Regions from separate parts of the Shewanella sp. S1-58-MNA-CIBAN-0166 genome, predicted to be linked through region 3. Evidence: predicted binding sites of a transcription regulator. Region 3 holds the regulator's gene; each other region holds the start of a gene.
What was found. The regulator LexA, encoded in region 3, represses DNA repair genes until DNA is damaged. The targets are predictions, from matches to a motif close to TACTGTATNNNNATACAGTA.
Positions count from the first base shown of each region.

Region 1: a site for LexA is predicted at 3,775-3,794, ahead of recN (DNA repair protein RecN). Genes of this name have one in related genera too.
Region 2: a site for LexA is predicted at 5,229-5,248, ahead of AAEY99_RS16235 (LexA family protein). Genes of this name have one in related genera too.

Region 1 covers NZ_JBEOPN010000004.1:25,719-32,893, reverse strand. The annotation lists gene thiL (thiamine-phosphate kinase) at 1-144, shown strand, start outside; gene AAEY99_RS04000 (phosphatidylglycerophosphatase A family protein) at 155-646, shown strand; gene AAEY99_RS03995 (hypothetical protein) at 872-2,014, opposite strand; gene recN (DNA repair protein RecN) at 2,086-3,744, opposite strand; gene AAEY99_RS03985 (AEC family transporter) at 3,873-4,841, opposite strand; gene AAEY99_RS03980 (DUF3319 domain-containing protein) at 4,930-5,130, opposite strand; gene AAEY99_RS03975 (YjaG family protein) at 5,215-5,811, opposite strand; gene barA (two-component sensor histidine kinase BarA) at 5,801-7,175, opposite strand, start outside.
Region 2 covers NZ_JBEOPN010000028.1:56,112-63,286, forward strand. The annotation lists gene AAEY99_RS16210 (sigma-54 interaction domain-containing protein) at 153-1,469, shown strand; gene AAEY99_RS16215 (NifB/NifX family molybdenum-iron cluster-binding protein) at 1,507-2,076, opposite strand; gene AAEY99_RS16220 (DUF2057 family protein) at 2,415-2,849, opposite strand; gene AAEY99_RS16225 (hypothetical protein) at 2,952-3,290, opposite strand; gene AAEY99_RS16230 (Y-family DNA polymerase) at 3,469-4,725, opposite strand; gene AAEY99_RS16235 (LexA family protein) at 4,732-5,145, opposite strand; gene AAEY99_RS16240 (MlaE family ABC transporter permease) at 5,558-6,670, shown strand; gene AAEY99_RS16245 (ABC transporter ATP-binding protein) at 6,673-7,175, shown strand, end outside.
Region 3 covers NZ_JBEOPN010000001.1:227,437-234,611, forward strand. The annotation lists gene AAEY99_RS01055 (VOC family protein) at 1-679, opposite strand, end outside; gene mtr (tryptophan permease) at 823-2,079, opposite strand; gene plsB (glycerol-3-phosphate 1-O-acyltransferase PlsB) at 2,079-4,502, opposite strand; gene lexA (transcriptional repressor LexA) at 4,767-5,381, shown strand; gene AAEY99_RS01075 (cell division inhibitor SulA) at 5,378-5,884, shown strand; gene coxB (cytochrome c oxidase subunit II) at 6,280-7,175, shown strand, end outside.

The DNA of each region.
Region 1 (7,175 bases), on a different contig from region 3:
CAACGCGGCGCAATTGATACCGCGTTAATTCATGCAGGTGTCAAATTTGTAAAAATTGGTCAAATCTGTGCAGGTGATAAATTAAAATTAGTCGAAAATGGGCTGGAATTTAACCCGATTTCACGTGGCTTTGTGCATTTTTAATTGAAGTACTATGAGATTATTAACCCAAGATAAATTCGTAAAAAAGCTGTCTTTAGCCCATCCAATTCACTTTTTGGCATTAGGCTTTGGCAGCGGTAAAGCGGCAAAAGCACCGGGTACCTTTGGTACCTTAGCCGCGGTGCCCATAGTGTTGCTCATGCAACAGTTAAGCTTAACTAATTACCTGACCATTACCTGTATTTGCATGCTCGCTGGCTTTTATATTTGTGGCAAAGCAGCTAAAGATATGGGCGTACATGATCATGGTGCTATTGTGTGGGATGAAGTGGTTGGGTTGATGATCACCATGATTGCAGCGCCTTTAGGTTTTATGTGGTTAGCACTTGGTTTTGTACTATTTCGCTTTTTTGATATCGTCAAACCATGGCCTATTCGCTGGCTTGATGCCAAAGTGCATGGCGGTTTTGGGATAATGATTGATGATGTATTGGCGGGAATCTTTTCGTTAATAGGTGTGCAACTAGCGGTGTATTATCTATAACTGATTATCAATAACTGATTATCAATACCTGATTATCTATAACTGATTATCTATAACTGATTATCAATACCTGATTATCAATACCTGATTATAAGTAACTGATCATAATCAACGATTAGCAAAGAATTATAAATGCACTTATAAATCGTACCTAATACATAAAAAGAGCACATTTGTGCTCTTTTTTGTCGATAATACTCATACTAAATCAGTTGCAGCTACTTACTAGGATGATTTTGCGGTAAGTAGATTGGTCCGCAATTGCTCTAACTCTGTATTCATATTGGTTAAACGTTGTTTGTAATCTGTTCCATAAACAGTGCAATTAAATAGTTTACCAATCGGATTGTAGCGTAACATCCATAATTGCTGAAAATAATTGTCGTTAGCACAATAATTTGGTTCTTTGAGCGTGTGCATCGAGGTAGTTGAAACCGGTTCCTTTACTAAGCTGACAATATACTCAGCCATAAGATTGTCACTGTCTGTTGGCTTAAGCAACGCATAGGCTAACCATTTCTCATAAAAAGCCACGCTATCAGACTGCACTTCAATTAACATTTGTTCTGTAACGTTATGGGCAAAAAGCCATTCTCCAGAAAATATCCGTTCAAAATCACTATCAGTTAATTCGAAAGATGTTTGCCAAGCTGTGACTTTGGTTGCAACAGCTGCATCAGTGGTTTTAGCTAAGGTGCTAGCTAAATTAAGCTGATATTTGATCATGTTAACGGCAATCATATGATTGAGTGTTGAGCGAGATGAGTGATAAACCATATTCCAAAAATGTGCATCTTTGTTTAAAAATGCCACTGTAGCTTGTTGGTCAAGTTTGTTGTCAGATGTATCTACACTTATTATCGCAGCAAGCTGACGAACATCTCTTAACTTAAAAAGCAGACCCCAATGAGCTTGATTGTTTGGGGTTAAAGACTGTGGTTCTTCTTGCCAATAAGGCATATCTAATAATGTATTATATTGTTGTATATTGGTTTTATGAGCGTCAATGACATTTCTAATACTATCGCTATTATCGCTAATAAATTGACTACATATTATCAAATCCGTTTGATAACAAGCCGTTTTAAAGTTGTCAGTTAACTCAACTTCTTGCTCGCTGAAGCTGATTAATGGTTTTTTATCATTTGTTTTATCGTCTCCTATGGTGCCAACGATAGTAATTGCATACTCATAGCCATTTACGCTAGGGTCGATAGGTTGCTGTTTTAGCCAGTTTTCAACTAAAAGAGTGTTAGGTGACTTTGTTCTGTCTGTTGCATTAATGGCCACTAAACAGACTACGGTAAATACCAGTAAGCTACATATTAGCCCGACAAAAATACCCAAGCCCTTTATTACTTTCATCATTATGATTTATCCGTAAATCTATTTTAACTTTACGTTAACATATTGATTTGCTTTTTATAAGTGCATAACGATTATTGCAACAACTCACGGGCATTCGCCAAGGTATTTTCGGTAATGACATCACCACCTAATAAGCGCGCAAGTTCATTCACCCGTTGGTCTTTATCCAACGTCTGCATGGTCGTTTCGGTGTTGCCACCTTTATTAAATTTATTCACAAACATATGTTGATGACCATTACCTGCAACTTGCGGCAAATGGGTGACACACAATACTTGAGTTGATTCGCCAAGGCTGCGTAACATACGACCGACTACTGATGCTGTTGGTCCAGAAATACCCACATCAACTTCATCAAATATCAGTGTCGGAGTGGCGACTTTTTTAGCCGTGATCACTTGAATCCCTAATCCAATACGCGATAACTCACCGCCAGAGGCCACTTTAGAAATCGGTTGTAATGGTTGCCCAGGGTTTGTGGTCACCATAAATTCAATGCTATCGCAGCCATTAACTGAAATGTTGTCCGGATTATGATTAATCTGAATAGTAAATTTACCCTTAGGCATATTGAGCTCATGGATAGACTGGGTAACTAGCTTGTCCAATTCTTTAGCATAACGGCTACGACTTTGACTCAGTTTTTGTGCATTGGTTAAGTAGGCATTTCTGGTGGCTTCAAGTTGTTGTCTTATACCATCTAATTTAGTTTCGTCGTCAGCAAGTTCGGCTAATTCACTCATCAATGCTTGATGATGTAGCGCCAGCTTATCAGCACTCACATGATGTTTGCGCGCCAATTGCATTGCCGTTGAAAGACGTTTTTCTAAATAGGCAAAATGTTCTGGATCAAGCTCTAAACTGCTTAAATAACTTTCAATTTCGCTAGCGCTTTCTTGTACTTGAATTAACGCATCGCTGATCATAGTGCTGATAGGCGCAAGGGATTCATCATATCCTTGAAGCGTATCAGCAATACTGGCCACTTTATTAAGCAGAGATTCTATATTGCCTTCATCACTTTCGGTCAATAAATGCAAACCTGCTTGGCAACGTTCAATTAAATCTGTGCCATTGGCTAAGCGTTTGTGTTCTTGTTCTATTTCATCAAATTCTTCCAAGCCTAAGTTGAACTCATTAAGCTCTTCTACTTGATATTGCAGTAGCTGTTGACGCGAAATACGTTCGTGCTGTGCTTGTTCAAGATGCTTTAGCTCGTTTTCCACTTGTTTGCAGCGTTGATAGCTAGCGCTAACGCTATCGAGCAGTATTTTGTGGTTGGCATAGTGGTCGAGTAGGTTTAATTGATGCTCGCTTTTAAGCATTGCGTGATGAGCATGTTGGCCGTGAATACCAATCAATAGGTGACCGATGGCTTTTAATTGCGTCACGGGCACAGGATTACCATTAATGTAGGCTCTTGAGCGGCCATCACTGTTAATAGTTCGACGTAATATGCACTCATCTTCAGCATCAAGATCGCTATCTTCAAGCCAGCGTTTGGCTAAAGGTACATCATGAAGGGTAAACCTTGCACTCACTTCGGTTTTGGAGGCTCCAGGCCTGACAGTGTTGGCATCACTTCGATTACCAAGGCATAACCCAAGCGCATCGATAGCAATCGATTTGCCTGCACCTGTTTCGCCGGTGATGCTTGTCATACCGGCTTTAAAGTCGAGCTCTAAAAAACGCACGATAGCAAAATTGTTGATGCTGAGTTGGCAAAGCATAATAAATTCCTGTCAATGAAACTACCAAACTACTGTATTGATAAACAGTATATACTGATTTTATATACAGTAAAGTGGTTGAGGAATAATTATCGCTGACTATTTTATCATCTAGATTTGATTGATCATTAAGCAATGGATTTTAAAAGTGTTTCTATTATCGGCAAACTGATAAAAGTGATTAATGTGCCATATAAAATACCTTGGGCGCTGACATTGGCGTTAATTTGGTAGCGGTCGGCCAAAAGGTACACACTTGCTGCTGTCGGTAACGCTGCCAAAATGACTCCCATGGTCAGTAATTCCTTTTCTACGCCGAACAGTTTGAGTAAACCAAAGGCAATTAAAGGTTGAATAATTAGCTTGAGTAAATTGATTAAGTTCAGTTCCGCAATCAAACCAACACTGAACATTTTTGTGCCAGATTGATGTCGTAATGCTTTGGCAAGTACCATTCCTATAGCAAACAGTGCACATGGGCTAGAGGTATTTCCCACCTGATGTAGCATTAAGGCCAAACTATCCGGTAAGGTAATATGCAGTGCTGATAAACCGATGCCAATAACACTGCCAACCACGATTGGGTTTTTATACAGGGCATTAGCCATGATGACGATGGCATGGTCGGTTGATTGTTTATCACGGCTGGCTAGCTCAATTGATACTAAAGCAAAAGCAAACATGAACACCGACAACAAGCTGGCAATCGCTGCAGCGACTAATGCCATTTTATGACCTGGGAATAATAAACTCAGCAATGGAATGCCAATAAATGCGGTATTACCAAACGTAGCATTTAATGCGCGCATGGCGGCAACTGCTTGTTTTTTAGGTGTGCGAATTAGTGATACAACAATCACTAAAGCATAAGTGATGATCATCGCCAGACTAAACCCACCGATAAAGCCCCATTGAATAATGTCTTCAATGCGCGTTTCAGCTAGCACAATCAATAATATAGCGGGGAAAGCAATGTAATAAACAAACTGATTGAGGATCAAATCGGTGTCTGCTGGCAACAGACGCATTTTTTGAACAATACTGCCGAGCAGCATAATAATAAATACAGCGATTAGCGGGGTAAGAATACTGGACATCCCTCGCAATTCCTTAGCAAAATGATAATAAGGTCACTTTACTGCTTTTCGATAGGCGGATGCAATTAGGCTAAAGTTAAACGAGTGATTATTTGTCAGATTTTAAGGCTAAATTTGCTTTTGATATTTTCGGTGGAGGTAATATTCCCAGTTCAGAAAAAAAATGCACTTGCCGCCTTAACTCAAATAACGAACCCACTCGTACTTGATTGCCAATCACTAGCGTCCAGTTATCAGTTTTACCATTGGTGTTACTGAAAGTGAAACCTTGATAAAAAATTCTTCTCATGGCGCGACACCTAATAAAAAGCCTGAATAATTTCAGGCTAAATGACGTTTATTGGCAGTAACCGATCCGTGCTACAAGTTTTTGCTACAGGCTAATACCAATATTAGACACACCGGCTTCGATAATATCTTTACGTAAACCTTTAACCAGTTCGCTGGTTATGTCTGGATTAGCTTCGACAATGTCGAGTAACATGCCCTGTAATTCTTTTTCTTGTTCCATTACTGGGTGAGAAAAAACAAACTCATCGAGTTCTTCATCCATTAATGATTCATCGCTAATAGCTTCAATATAATTGGCGACAGTACTTGATGATAACTTACTGATGTTAGTAATATCTTCTTCAATTTTTCCATCTATCGCACCCATTAAGGTGGCAATGGCTACAGCCGCATCCATGGCGGGATAAGCACCATAGGCTTCAAACTCGCTAGGATCAGGGGTGTTTTCATCGAGGCGCTGTAAATGCACATCAATATTGAACTTAAGCTTTTTGTCATATTGGCTTTGCCATAATAACTCCAGCGCAGTACTTAATACCTGCGGTTGGCCAAATTCACATACTTCAGAAAATAATTGATAGTTTGGGAGCATTCTTTGACACAGTGCGAGTGCAAAAAGTTGCTTCTGAGGTAACGACAATGCCTTTAGGCGTTTAAAAAAACCGGTTTTACTGGTCATTGGGAACATCCACTGATAGCTGGTTTATCACTTGATTTGCAGCTGATTCTACCTTAGTTAACTCATCAAGTAACTCTAGTATTTCAGGTTCTAGGTCATCGATGTCAATTTTATGCTTTAATGCTGACTCAATATCCCGGCAGAGCTTTTGTGTTGTCGGTACACCGCAATAACATGTTGCACCATGCAGTTTATGCACTGCCTGCAACAGTGTCTCTGCATCTCTGGCTATTAATGCTTTATCGATAGTTGCGGTTGTTTCAGGTAATGAATTAACTAACATCTTTAACATGTCTAAGGCTAAATCGGTTTTCTGGTTTGCTTGGGTTAAACATAAATCCCAATTGAGAACATGGGTGTCGAAATGAGTAAATTGAGGTTTAATTATCCAGCGGCTGATAACGCTTTTTAGTGATAATTCATCAATCGGTTTAGGTAGGAAACCATCCATACCGCTAGCTAAAATATTCTCACGTTCTTCGGCTATAGCATGTGCCGTTACTGCAATAATCGGCGTATTACGGTTGAGTGATTCTGAACGTATTTGCTGGGTTGCGGTTATGCCGTCGGTTCCTGGCATTTGAATATCCATGAAGATTAGGTCAAATGCTTGTTTTTTAGCTTGTTGAATCGCATCGGCGCCATTATTAACGGTCACCACATTGTCGACTAGTTCTTTGAGCAAAGTATCAATTAACTTTAGATTGGCCATGTTGTCGTCAACGGCTAATACTGATGCATTGAGGCGTTGTGTTACATCAAGATTTATTTGCTCAGGTAAACTGACAAAAGTAGAAGGTACTGGTGGATATATTAAATGATGCGCTAGGGTAAAATCGCTCACTGGGGTGCTGAGCAACACATCTGCGTTGACTTTTAGCACATTGATTATCATGTCTTGATCTAGACAGTCATGTAATAAAATCAGGCAGTCAGTATGTTGTTTGGCTTGCTGTAATAAATGGATAAAAGACGCATTGTCGGCAAAACCATGGCAGCTCATGATGATGTAATCAAATTTGCTGTTTTTAGTTTGTAACACGGAGGTGAGATTTTCTGGATTGGCCACATTAGTGATAATTAATTGCCACGACACTAAGCGGCGATTTAATGTATCGCGGGTTAATTCCCGTGGTTCATATAATAAGACTGATTTATGTTGCAATGCATCAACCGGCAACACTTCGCCAATTTCAAATTGACTGATCCCAAGTGGCAGAATAAACCAGAAATTTGAACCTTTATTGGGGGCCGAGGTAAAGCCTATCTGGCCACCCATCTGGTTGATTAAGCGTTTAGTAATCACTAAGCCCAATCCTGTGCCTCCAAAGCGACGTGAAATGGATGAGTCGGCTTGACCAAAT
Region 2 (7,175 bases), on a different contig from region 3:
TTAAAATCATTAGCTTAAACATTATTGAAATTGACAGGATGCCCATGCTAGGTTGTTGAGTGACAAATATGACATCGTAATGACATTTATCGTGCTATTAATGTCATTATAAAGGTTGGCCGATTAATATGAATCGCAAGCGAGAGTAATCAATGAATAACACCACCGTTGTACAATCTATGATAAACGCTATTGATAAACCGGCGATTTTTATTACTCCCGATTATGTGATCCATGCGGTTAATCAAGCCTATATCGAAACCTATGATGACGACGTTATTTTAGGCCAAAGTAAATGCCATCAAATCTCTCATAATAGTGACCAACCTTGCGATAAACACGGTGAGGAATGCCCGTTATTACAATGCCAGAGTACTAACCGGGCTGCCAGTGCCGTGCATATTCACAGCACGGTGCAAGGTAAGTCTTACTGCGACATTTTAATGAAACCTATAAAAGATAATAGTGGCATGGTATTGGGGTATCTAGAGATTTTAGATGCCATAGATTACGCATCGACAGAATCAAAAAAAGGCACCATGATCGGTCAATCGGCGCCATTTAAGCAGATGCTCAACAGGATTAATCGAGCCTCTCAATCCAATATCGCGGTTCTGTTACAAGGTGAAACCGGTTCAGGCAAAGAGTTAGTTGCTAAAGCGGTACATCAGGCCAGCAACCGAAATGATAAACCGTTTGTGGTGATTGAATGCACTGGGCTAAGTGAAAATCTGTTCGAAAGTGAATTATTTGGCTATGAAAAAGGTGCATTTACAGGGGCGACAAGCAGCAAAAAAGGCTTGATTGAAATAGCGCACGGTGGAACGGTGTTTTTTGATGAAATTGGCGATGTACCGATGAACATGCAAGTGAAGTTACTTAGGTTACTTGAAACCCAGTGTTATCGTGCCGTCGGCGGATTAAAACAGAAACGTTCTGACTTTAGGCTAGTCAGTGCCAGCCATAAGAATTTACTCGATTTAGTAGAAAAAGGTGAATTTAGGCGCGACCTGTATTACCGCATTGCAGGATTTCCGATTTACTTACCGTCGTTACGTGAGCGTTATGATGACATTCCGACGCTGGTGAATCACTTTATAAAATATTCTGATTACAAACATAAAAAGTTTTCGAGCAATGCATTAACTCTTTTGGGTCGTTATGCATTTCCGGGAAATATTCGCGAATTGAAAAATATTATTGAGCAATCGGCACTTATCGCCAATGAGGATGTTATACACAGCAGTGATTTACCTGAAAGCGTTCAACCTAGCCACACATCTAAGGATGAAACAATTGCCGTAAAACTTAACACCGAACTGATGACGTTAGATGACATGGAATGTGCGTATCTTTCGCAGGTATGTGAGCAATATGCAGGATCGCCAGCCGAACTAGCGATAACGCTTAATATCAGTGTGCGTACCTTATATCGAAAATTACAACGCTATGGTTTAAAGCTTAACTAGCCACCACAGCGCTGTGATAAAACACCCCAAGCGATCATTAATGAGCAATTAGTGAATGTTTTTTATTGCAGCAACGTTTCATTGTTGTGGTTTCATTCGCCAATTCAGATTTAGACTCGCAGCAACGTTTATGTGTCCCCGAGTCAGATTGGTTATGGCAGTCTTCTTCACCATGAGCGTGTTGATGATCATGGTCATGGTTATGTTTATGCTCATGGTTACAGCAGCCACCATTGGCTTTCTTAGCAATATGATTAATTGATGGTCGCCCCTGACTTGCCTCGGTAAATGGCTCACAGTCCGCTAAATGACTACTGGCAAAATACTCTATTGCAGTACGACCATTTTTTGCGTGAAATACACTCAATTGTTGGCTTAATAACTTAGATAAAAGCTGTTGGCCAATGTTGCGCACGATGACGCGATCCGCTCCATTTGCCAGTATCATACTGACTAATTGTTGTTTACCCTCATATCCTTCTGTTAATGCTGGGTTGGCAAAGCGCCCTTTTACTTGGCCTTGCTCATCAATGAATAGCATCTCATCGGCACGGCTAAAGTGATTGGCAATATGTTGGTCTTTCATAGGTATGGCAGTAATCATCATGTCTCCTCATGTGCATTTTTAACAAATCGATTAAACGCAGTTGTTCCAACTTGGTTTATCGACATGCCACTGGGCTTAAAACAGCTTTTGCCGAGAGCGTCCTAGAATGTTCGTTTATTTTTGGAGACTTGGCATTATCTGCTTAAATTAATCGAATAATAGTAATTGGCATATGCAATATATACACTTATTAATAGCATATGCCAATAATAATTTCGATTCTGGTTTGAGTTTTGTGACGCGTGACATTATTTATGATGACAAGTATTTTACCTGTCAGAAGGCGTGCGAGGATGTAGATAACGATAGAGCGCTATGTAAGCGCCCTATCAATTTTACTATTGTTGCATCATTTGACTGTGTTGTTTCATGATAATAGCCATTAACTCTTCGTGATTAACTAATTTGACGTCTTCACCTTTTACGCTGGCGCGGTCTAAGGTTATCACCGGTGATGCAATAAATTTCTTTGCATTGGTTGAAGAGAAAATCTCTTTGCTACGCACGTGAATATCTTCATCTTTGGTTAGATGTAGACTCCAATATAACGCATCGGACTTAATAAAATTCGTATCATCTGCTCCTGATGAAAACACATCATAAAACTGTAATTCTATTAAATGTTGACCAGGAGACACCTCCATTTCACTTTTATTTGATGTCGATTTGCCATCGACCGCAGTAAAGATTAAATAGTCAGGTAATGAAATAGTGGCAGCCATTACTGCTGAGCTGGCTAAAGATAATAGTGTGATCGCAATGAATTTTTTCATAATAAACTCCGTTAACTTTTGATACTTATAGTTTTTGATGCTTATAGTTGAAGCAACAAAAATCTTTATAAATTAATGTGGGTAACTAATAAAAATAAAGAATTAAGCTATCGGAGGTGGATTTTGGCTTACTAGAATGGTGGGGGTTGATGTCCATAAAGGCGAACTCACTTTGGCACTCGTTAGTAGAGCATCGGTGAGGTTTGTTGCTGATAACAAAAATGCATTCGCGACCGCATGACAATGGCTAATGCATTGACTCATATCGTTTAAGCAACAGTCATCGTTAGTATCGCAGTCACTTTGCATCATCGTTGATTGATGCATACTACTCGACTGCATGTCTGACATGGCCATTTCATTAGACATAGCAAAACTTGGAACAAGTAATTGTCCAAGTAGTGAAATTATCATTGCTATGTTTAACAGCGTATTTCGCATTATGTCGGCCATATGATGAGTACGATTCAACATTAACAATTTAATTAGAGTGATAATCAGAGCTGAATCACATTTTAAGGTTTAGCCATAGTTGAATGCCCCAACCTTGCATGTGTTATGACAGAGCAATACCACTGTTATAATAAACCTTAGTAATAAACCTTAGTAATATAAAACCTTAGCATTTAATGCTGGGTAAGCATTTCCATTGGGTTGAATATTGAGGTGTGAGTAAATCACGGCGCATGGCCCATTTTTGTTCTATTCCTTGTGCTGCCAGAAACACTGTATCGCGGCCATATCGTTGGTTGATGCCGTCAAGCGTATCCATCAAGGCATAATTGACCTTAGCGGTATTAAATAAATCAAATTGAAAATGTTTCTCGCTGGCTAAATCAACCAGGCCTACACCAATTTTGTAATAACGAACACCATTGCTAAATAATCTCGGGGCGGCGTCTGTCATGGCTTTGGTGAGTTCAATGGTGCAATTGGTTGGACACGGAAAATGGACAATAACTTTATAACTCACAGGCCGCTCGTCGTGGGGCGAATTACTGGCAAATAACAACATGGTTTTGCAATGTGAGCCTTGTTGACGAGCTTTACTTGCTGCGATGCCAACATGTTTACTCAATGCCTGTAATAGCGATTCAAAATCGCAAATACGTTCACCCACACTACGAGTGGAAAAAATTTGTTTTTTATCTGCCCTAGCCTCATCCCATTGTTTACACACTTCGCCGTTAAGTTCTCGCACGGTGCGTTCAATTTGAATACTAAATTGTTTTCTGGCTAGACTCGGTGGCATAGAGGCGAGATCGTATGCGCTGCGAATATTCATCAATTCAAGCTTTTTACTGATGCGCCTGCCAATCCCCCACACCTCTTTAACGGCAAGCTGGCGTAAAATGTCATTACGTTGCTGCGCAGTGTCGATAACGCAAACACCTTGGTATCCCGGTATTTTTTTAGCGGCGTGATTGGCTATTTTAGCTAAGGTTAACGTTTGGCCCATGCCCACACAAACAGCCAGGCGGGCTTCTTTCCAAACGGCACGGCGAATTAACTGACCTTGGCTATGCAGGCATTTGATTGCGGGATAACAATGTTTAAAAGACAGGAAGCTTTCATCGATGGAGTACACATGTTGCTCTGGTGCAAAACGACCAATTATTGCCATCATCTTTGCCGATAAATCGGCATACAATTCATAATTAGATGAACACACAATGACATTGCGCTGGGCACATAATGCTTTAGCTTGAAAGTAAGGCAAAAACTTCTCAATACCCGCCTCTTTTGCTTGCCGATTAGCCGCGACAATACAGCCATCGTTATTGCTCAGTACAATAATCGGTCTGCCGCGCCAGTCAGGACGAAAAACCTGTTCTGCACTGCAATAAAAAGCATTGGCATCGACTAAGGCAAACATTGTTACCTAACCTTTTTTGCTGATAAGCAGTGGGCTTTGACGATGACAACGAATTGAGCGAATCACCACACCTTCAATACTAAAGTCATCATAGTCACAGATGGTCACAGGTAAATGTTGCTCATTAGATGACATCAGCATTCGCCGATGCATGTCGAGAATTTTACACACAAACTCACCATTAAAATTAGCCACTATCACGTCGCCATTTCTAGCCGTTTCATGACGATCGACAATCAATAAGTCACCATCATATATTCCCACACCTTGCATCGACTCACCTTGGGCTAAGCCGATAAAAGTAGAACTTGGATGCTGGATTAATATCTCATCAAGGCTGAGGCCTAACTGAAGATACTCAGCTGCAGGAGATTCAAAACCGGTAATGCCGGCACTGGCTGCAATGGGAATAACGCGCATATGACAACCTCTAATATGATATGTACTGTATAAATACAAACCGTATAAATAAACAGCACACAAATAAGCACTGTATAAATATATACTGTATAAATAAACAGTATATATTAGCGTTAAATTTTGTCAGTGCAAGTTTATTTGCTTTAAACCGCGACAAGCGGCGGTTATGTTCAATCGTTAACGCCGTTTTTATTGCCTCTACACGACTACATCGGTCCATAACTAATGCATCTTCAATGTAGCAAAGCGTCAATACATCAAAGTGATAGCTTCATTATTGATGAAATAATATGTCCAAGGTCAAAATATAATCAATGAGCTTGGTCTACACTGATAACAGGATCAAAAATCAAGCTAACCTATTTATTAAACAAACAAATAGACTTATTTCATATTGGCTCGGGGGTCTAGCATGACACTCGCAACATTCCATATCGACATGCACGATGATAACTGCTTACTGAACCTTGCTGGTGATTGGCAATTAGGCCAAGCACCGCTAGGCGCAGATATTTGTGCTGAGCTGCCATCTAATTGCCAATCTGTCACTTTAATCACCACAGAGTTGTCTCATTGGGATTCAAGCCTCGCCATTGCCTTATTACAATTATCTCGCTGGTGTGAGCAACATAAACTATCACTAGACACTCAACAAACACCTCAAGGGTTGCAGCAACTACTGCTGCTCGCTACCGATGTTGCGGTTTATCAACCCACTAATGAGGGTGCCCTAGGCGGGCTGTGGCCGACCTTACGTCGAGGATTGATTAACCAAGGCTTACAAGTACACGATGGATTAGTATTTGTCGGTAACTGCACTTTGGCACTCGGGCGTTGGTTGGTTGGCAGAGCAAGAACTCGCCGGAGTGATATCGTTTTTTTTATCGAACAAGCTGGGCCTAAAGGGCTTGCGATTGTCACCTTAATTAGTCTGCTAGTGGGAATGATTTTGGCTTATTTAGGCTCGGTACAGCTGCGTCAATTAGGCGCCCAGGTATATGTGGCTAATTTAGTGGCTATCGGAATGGTGCGTGAAATGGGTGCTCTAATGACAGGCGTTATTATGGCCGGCCGAACGGGAGCCGCTTATGCGGCGCAGTTAGGCACCATGCAAGTTAATGAAGAAATTGATGCGCTGCGAGTCATGGGTATTCCTACCATGGAGTTTCTGGTTTTACCGCGATTATTAGCATTAATTTTTATTATGCCACTAATGTGTATTTATTCGGATGTAATAGGCATGATTGGCGGTGCGTTAGTTGCTAACGGGATGGGCGTGAGTTATACCCAATATATTTTGCAAACCCAGGTTGCGATTGATTGGGTAGATATTTCCACTGGTTTAATAAAGAGTTTAATTTTTGGGTTTTTAATTGCTATTGCGGGTTGTCAAGCAGGACTGCTTTGCGGACGTGACTCGAATGCCGTTGGTTTAGCGACGACCCACGCTGTGGTTAAGGCCATTGTTTTTTTGGTTGTCTCCGATGCGGCGCTTAATATCTTATACGATAAATTAGGGATCTAACCATGGTTGATGATGCCTTTATCAGTGTACGTAATCTATCAGTCGGCTACGGCAGTACCGAGGTGCAAAAAAAACTCAACTTCGACATTAACAAGAATGATATCTTTTTTGTCATTGGCGGCAGTGGTTGTGGCAAAACAACCTTGCTCAAATCGATGGTGGGATTACTCACGCCACTACAAGGCGAAGTACTCTATCAAGGCAAAAACTTTTATGAAGCAGATGAACCCGAGCAGGTAGCAATGCTCAAAAATTGGGGGATTACCTTCCAAACAGGCGCATTGTTTTCGAGCATGTCGCTTGGCGAAAATGTGGCTTTACCCCTGCAGCTCTATACCGACCTTTCGGAGCGACAAATTGCAGAAGCCGTTGCCTATAAGCTAGCATTAGTTGGCTTAGCGGGCTTCGAGAAGTTTTACCCTGCCGAGTTAAGTGGCGGTATGCACAAACGCGCAGGATTAGCGCGGGCGCTGGCATTAGACCCTCAATTGTTATTTTTTGATGA
Region 3 (7,175 bases):
CACAAACTGAAGCCCCCAAGGTTTGTGCTTTAGTCACTGATAAATCACAGTCATCAACGGCAAAATAGCTCATCCAATGAGCAGGAGTATCGCCCCATTCTGCAGTCATTTCCATCAATCCACCAATGGCTTGCTCCCCCGCATACCATTCGATATATTCAAAATCAGCTAGATCATTAAGCTGAGTTTGATAACCTAATACTCGGCTGTAAAACTGTTTCGCCGCAGCGGTATCACGACAAGCAAGCTCAACCCAACATAGGGTATTTGATTCTTGTGATCGCTTAATGCCAATATGGTCTTGGCCTTGCCATAATGCAAATCGACAGCCTTCTGGATCTGTGCATAGCGCCATACGGCCAGCATCTCCAACAGAATGTGGCCCAGCAATAATCTCACCTCCAGCTTGAGTCACAACCTTAGAGGTAGCATCAACATCATCGACCGCAAAATAAATTGTCCAATGAGTCGGTAAGGCTTCCATTTCTGCTGGCATTGGGTACATTGCCGCAATGTCATCACCGTCGATTTGCAGCATAGTATAATGCCCTTCTGGCATAGGCATATCATCTGCTCCCCAGCCAAATAGCGCCTGATAAAATGCTTTACCTGCCGCCCAATCATGAGTTGCTAATTCAATCCAGCAAGGCTGTCCTTGTTGATACTGTTGTACCTGCATTATCTTAATCCTCTATAAAATAGTTGCCTTGATATGGCCAACATAAAACTTGTCTCATAAGTTAAGTCGATATCAGCAGAAAAGCAAAAAGCCTTCAAACGAAGGCTTTTAGGCTAAAAGTTGTTTCACCGGAATTTTTGCGTCTATTTAAACACCGGCAATATATCGGCCATGGCCAGCAAATGACATGTAGCAGTGATAACCCCAAACAACACCACAATAGCAATTAACGGGGTTCCACCAGGGACCTTAAATCCCTTTGAGTCAGGATATTGTTGTCTTACTTTATAGGCTAATAACGCTGGTACAATAACAGCCCAAATAGTGGCAGCTAGCGCAGCAAAACCAATCGCTAAAATAAATCCATTCGGAAATAACAAACCAAGGATTGTTGGCGGTACAAACGTGACCGTTGCCGTTTTAATTCGTCCTGAGCGCGAGTCGTCAAACCCAAATAAATCAGCAAGGTAATCGAACAAGCCTAGTGTCACACCTAAAAATGATGAGGCGACGGCAAGATTAGCAAATAGGGTTAACATGTTATCCAGCCATTGGCTGGCAATAACCCCAGACAACGCACCCACTAACACACCTATATTGCCACCTTGAGCAATAATATCGGCAAACTGGCTTCGTTGAATATTACCCATCGTTGCCACTAACCAACATATATAAATCACCAATGCGATAGTGGTTCCGGTAATAATCGCCTTAACGATGGTTTTGGCATCTTTACCATAATATTTGACTAAACTTGGCACATTACCGTGATAACCAAAACTGGCCAATCCAAAAGGGATAGCGGCAAGTAAATAAGGCAGGTAACGCGATTCACCATCAGGCGATACTAGCTTTATGGTATCAATGTCGATTAGTAAGTTACCGATAGCCAAAAAGAAAGTAATCACCATGCCACCAAGCATGATTGTGGTGATACGGTCGACCGCTTTAGTACTAATAAATACCACCAGAGCCAAGACTACCGCAAACACCAATCCGGCCACACTCTGGGGTAGGCTCACGCCCAATGCTGACAGACTGTGATTCACAATCGAACCACCACCACTGATGTAAGCATAGGTTAAAATATATAACACAAACGCAATCGAAACGCCGTTAATCACCCGCCAGAACTGCCCAAGAGTCACCCGAGTTAAGGTGTCAAAACTGTCGCCTGGTTCAAAATGCAAATTGGCTTCTAATAACAATAAACCCGACATTAGCATGCAAAACCAAACGCCGAGCAACATCGCGATAGAATAGCCAAACCACATTCCAGCACCAACAACGGGTAACGAAAACATGCCCGCACCCACAGTGGTTCCGGCAATAATCATCGCCCCACCCAATACAGATTTACCGCTGGTACGATGCTTGGCAGCATTCATATGATTAGCCATTATTGTCCGTGCTCCGCTTCCACACTATCAACAATGGTTTGTCTTACTAAAGAGCTGAGTAATTTATTAGCGTTATCACGAATTCTGATCACTTCAGCACGATGTTCGTCGCTGCATAAATAACCCAATTCTTTCAGTTTCACACTCAGGGTGTTATATAATTTTTTGTCATAAAATTCTGGTGCGGTAATGCCATGCAGCGCGCCTAATCGTTGGGCTAACAAATGGCTATCGCGTTCCAGTTCTGAGCGCTCAAGATCAGGTTTTATTGCGAGTAAATTGAAGATAATCGCATAACGTTGCAACGTTTCACTGATAGTTTCAGCAAGCAGTAACACTTGGGTAATATGACGAGGCGTTATCTCAAACTGATCGCTACCAGTCAGTAAACCTTGTTCAACCATGAAATCTAAAATGCTATCCACATGTTGAGGCACGTCATCAATGCTCATAAATAGCTCGGCTTTAAGTAATGGATAAAAGTCCATTACAATGCCATGAATTCGCTGGCGATCGCACACGTCATAATGCACTAAACAACTGGCAATTAATGACGGCAACGCCATCAAATGAATAATATTATTACGGTAATAACTCATGGTGATGGCAATTTTTTCATCAACTGAAATAATTTCACCAATAAGGTCTTTGGTACTAACAAACTTATTTAACGACAGACAGTGATCAATAATTGACTTGCCATTACCTTCGGCCACAGAGGTGTAATCGGTATAAGGCACTGTTTTAAGTAAGGCTAAATACAAATCAAGCTGACGTTCTAACTGGCTTCTTTCTAACGCATTTTGCTCTGACGCTAATAACACTAAACTAGTCAATGTTACTGAACTGGCTGCGGCAGCTCCATTGATATTAGTCATTACGCGGTTAGCTAACAAATTAACTGAGGGCGTAAACCAAGAGGGTTTTTGGTCAGGATCTTTAGCTAGCTCATCACGCCACTCTGGCGCCTGCTGATTTAAGAACTGTTGTAAATTAATCGGCTCACCAAAATTCACATAACCTTGGCCAAAATTGCCTAACTTACGAATAGCACCAAATACCTGCCATACAGATTCTTTTTTCTTTTTCTTACCGCTTAATTCTTTGTGGTACGTCGCCACTTCCATCACATGGTCATAACCTAAATACACGGGTACTAAGGTTACTGGGCGCTCTATCCCACGTAGCACACTGTTAATTGTCATAGCCAACATACCGGTTTTAGGCGCTAACAAACGTCCTGTACGCGAACGACCGCCTTCAGTGAAATACTCGACCGCATAACCCTTAGCAAATAACTGATCTAAATATTCACGAAATACTGCGGTATAAAGTTTATTACCATTAAAACTACGACGGATAAAGAATGCCCCACCACGGCGGAACATCGGCCCTGCTGGCCAAAAATTAAGGTTAATACCGGCAGCAATGTGCGGCGGAACCATGCCCTGATAATACAAAATATACGACAGTAGCAAGTAATCCATATGGCTACGATGACAAGGAACGTAAACAATTTCATGACCATCATGATGTAACTGTCTTACTTGCTCGGCACCTTTGATATTGATGCCACTGTATAATTTGTTCCATAACCAAGTCAGGAAACGTTCGGCAATACGCACCAAACTATCAGAATAGTCGGCGGCAATTTCATCAAGGTATTCAATGGCGGTTTCACGCGCTTTCTCGACTGTTACTTTCTTATTTGCAGACTCTTCTTCAATGGCTTTTTTGATAGATTCTGATTTTAATAAAGAGGCAAACAACGCTTGTCGATTCGGTAATTGTGGCCCCGTCATCACTTTGCGTTGACGGCGGAAATGCACACGGGCGACTCGGGTCAATTTGTGAGCAATTCTTTTATCAGTACCATGTTCATCGGCCATATGACGAAGCGATAATGCATTAGAAAACTGGACGAAATTATGGCGTCCTAAAAATAAAATCATTAACCATTTACGTAACCACGTAGGGTTTTCACGTTCAAATACTGCAGCTTTCATGCTGTCTTCTTCTTTACCTGGGGTACGTCCCCAATAAAGGCAAACAGGAACCAACTGTATATCTAATTCAGGGCTCTCACTATGAAGTGACAATAAGCTGGTAAAATAATTAAGGAATTTGTCACCACTTTCACGTTTACCAAATAGTGGTTTGCGGCCCTCTAAACAGACCACACGAGGCACGGTTAAGCCATCAAGCTGTAATGGCTCATAAGGACTGGGCAGACCAAAGCCCTCGGTGATTTCGCTCAACGCGGCAATATCGCTAATAGATTCCGTTTTCATTAAATAAACCAAAGGTTTAGTTGGATCTATATTGAGGTCATCAAAAGGATCGTGAGGGACCACAATGGTCTGTACCATCCACTTTTGAATCCATCTTAATGCTCGTAAAAATATTGAATCTGGTTTTGACATGGTTATTTTCGCAACATAAGCCACTGTAATATTGTCGTATAGGATACCAGAAACCACCCTGCTTACACTATCAGACCGATCTATCTTTACGTTTAAGCTCTCACTATCAGAAATAACATAAGACAGAACATTAGTAATAGTTAATTAAAACATATTGTTGAGTGATACTTAATCAACAAAATACAAAAAATAGTTGGTTAATACTTGCGCGAACACAAACACTGTATATAATGACAGTCACTGTATAAAAAGACAGGAATTATCATGAGACCGTTAACGCCGCGCCAAGCAGAAATTTTAGACTTAATTAAAAACAATATCGCCGAAACAGGTATGCCACCCACTCGTGCTGAAATTGCGAATCGTCTTGGCTTTAAAAGTGCTAATGCCGCCGAAGAGCATTTAAAAGCATTAGCCAAAAAAGGCTTTATCGAGATCATGCCTGGTACCTCAAGAGGCATTCGTTTACCTCATGAAGAACAGGTTGAAACCGGTCTGCCACTCATTGGACAGGTTGCTGCTGGTGAACCAATTTTGGCCCAAGAGCATGTAGAGCAATACTATCAAGTCGATCCAAACATGTTTAAGCCCGCCGCAGATTTTTTATTGCGAGTGCGTGGTGACAGCATGAAAAACATCGGCATTTTAGAAGGTGACTTACTCGCTGTACATAAAATGCAGCAAGCACGTAATGGCCAGGTTGTTGTGGCACGTGTTGATGATGACGTCACCGTAAAACGATTTGAACAAAAAGGTAATGTGATTTATCTGCATGCCGAAAATGAAGATTACAATCCGATAAAAGTAGATTTAAGTTGCCAAAGCCTAACCATCGAAGGGCTTGCCGTTGGCGTTATCCGTAATGGAGATTGGTTATGAACAAACTAATGGGCATCGCGCCACGCCACCCGGGCTTATGGGTAGATTTAACTGAAACAGAACTGCATGGCACCCAAACCATTCAAACATTACAAACTGTCACTCAAGGTGAGGCTGAACTGAGCCAATTGTGCAGCCAGTTGGCAATATTGAGCCAGCAAGGCAGATGGATTGTATTAATTAGCCCGCCCCATATTGGCTATAAACATATGCTGGCAAGTGCTGGTGTAAGAATGGATCGCATTTTACTGGTGCACACCAAAGATGAAGTCGAAACATTATGGGCCATGGAGAAAGCGCTCACTAGCGGTACATCGAGCGCAGTAGTAACTTGGACAAGCTCACTTGATGCTCGCGATAGTCGCCGTTTAGAAATTGTCGCCAAAAGTGCACGTGCATTAGGGGTGGTAATTGAAGATGTGAATGCTCACTTACCTCACAAACATCAACTTGTTAGCCCTACTTTAACAAATGGAACAAGTAATTTTTGCTCATTTCACTAAGCACGAACCCTTCATTACCAAGCCCTGTATTGAATTCAGGGGTTTTTTTCATCTTTTTTCAGCCTATTAGCCAACAAAGTGATCTTGATCAATGTTTAATCTACAAGTAATGTGGTTAACAAGGATGAAACATTTTTTATCTTTAATTGGACGTGAATGGCAGTAATCAAGATTACTTTCAGACAAATGAGCCAAATCAAAATTGATAAGTTCAGTAGTAGGTACAAGCGTGGTGCACAGCTAACAATAAAACCGTAGACCGTATGTTTACAGCCACCAAAGTACTTTGAGGTCATCAAACTTTTTTCGGGAACCGAAGAGTTTGCATAGAGCAGAGAATTACTGTGTGACTCTTCTTTGTAGTTGCTATTTGCAATTAGCAGAGGAGTAGTCTTGTGAAGCAATGGTTGTATTGTTTACTGGTGGTGTTTGTAGCACTTCCGCTTGGGGCATCAGAAATGCCCCTCAACATGACTCAAGGCGTGACAGATATCAGTGGCAAGGTTTATGACCTCCACATGACGATTCTTTACATCTGTTGTGCAATTGGGTTAGTGGTGTTTGGGATCATGATTTACTCAATGATTTATCACCGCAAATCAAAAGGCGCTGTCGCGGCCAATTTTCACGAAAGTACCAAAGTGGAAATTGCTTGGACCGTCATCCCTTTCATCATCTTAATCGGCATGGCTATTCCAGCCACCAAAACCTTGATTGCTATGGAAGATCCCAGTGATGCTGATCTCACCATAAAAATTACCGGGTCGCAGTGGAAGTGGCATTACAGCTATTTTGATAAAGACATCGAATTTTACAGCACATTATCCACTCCCAGAGCACAAATTGATGGCAGTGAGGCCAAAGGCGAGCATTACCTCCTTGAAGTCGATAAGCCATTAGTACTGCCCATTAACCAAAAAGTGCGCTTCTTGATGACATCTGATGATGTTATCCATTCATGGTGGGTGCCCGCGTTTGCCGTTAAAAAAGATGCCAATCCAGGCTTTATCAACGAAGCCTGGACTCGTATTGATAAGCCTGGAACGTATCGCGGCCAATGTGCCGAGCTATGCGGTAAAGACCATGGTTTCATGCCGATTGTGGTGCAAGCATTATCGGAGGCCGATTTTGATAATTGGTTAGTAGAGCAAAAAAAACTAGCAAGCAATGCAGCTACAGCCGCTGCGGCATCAATGTCTAAAACCTTGTCTCTTGAGGAGCTAACCTCACAAGGTGAGCAAATCTATATTGCTAGGTGCGCCGCTTGTCATCAACCCAATGGTGCGGGTCT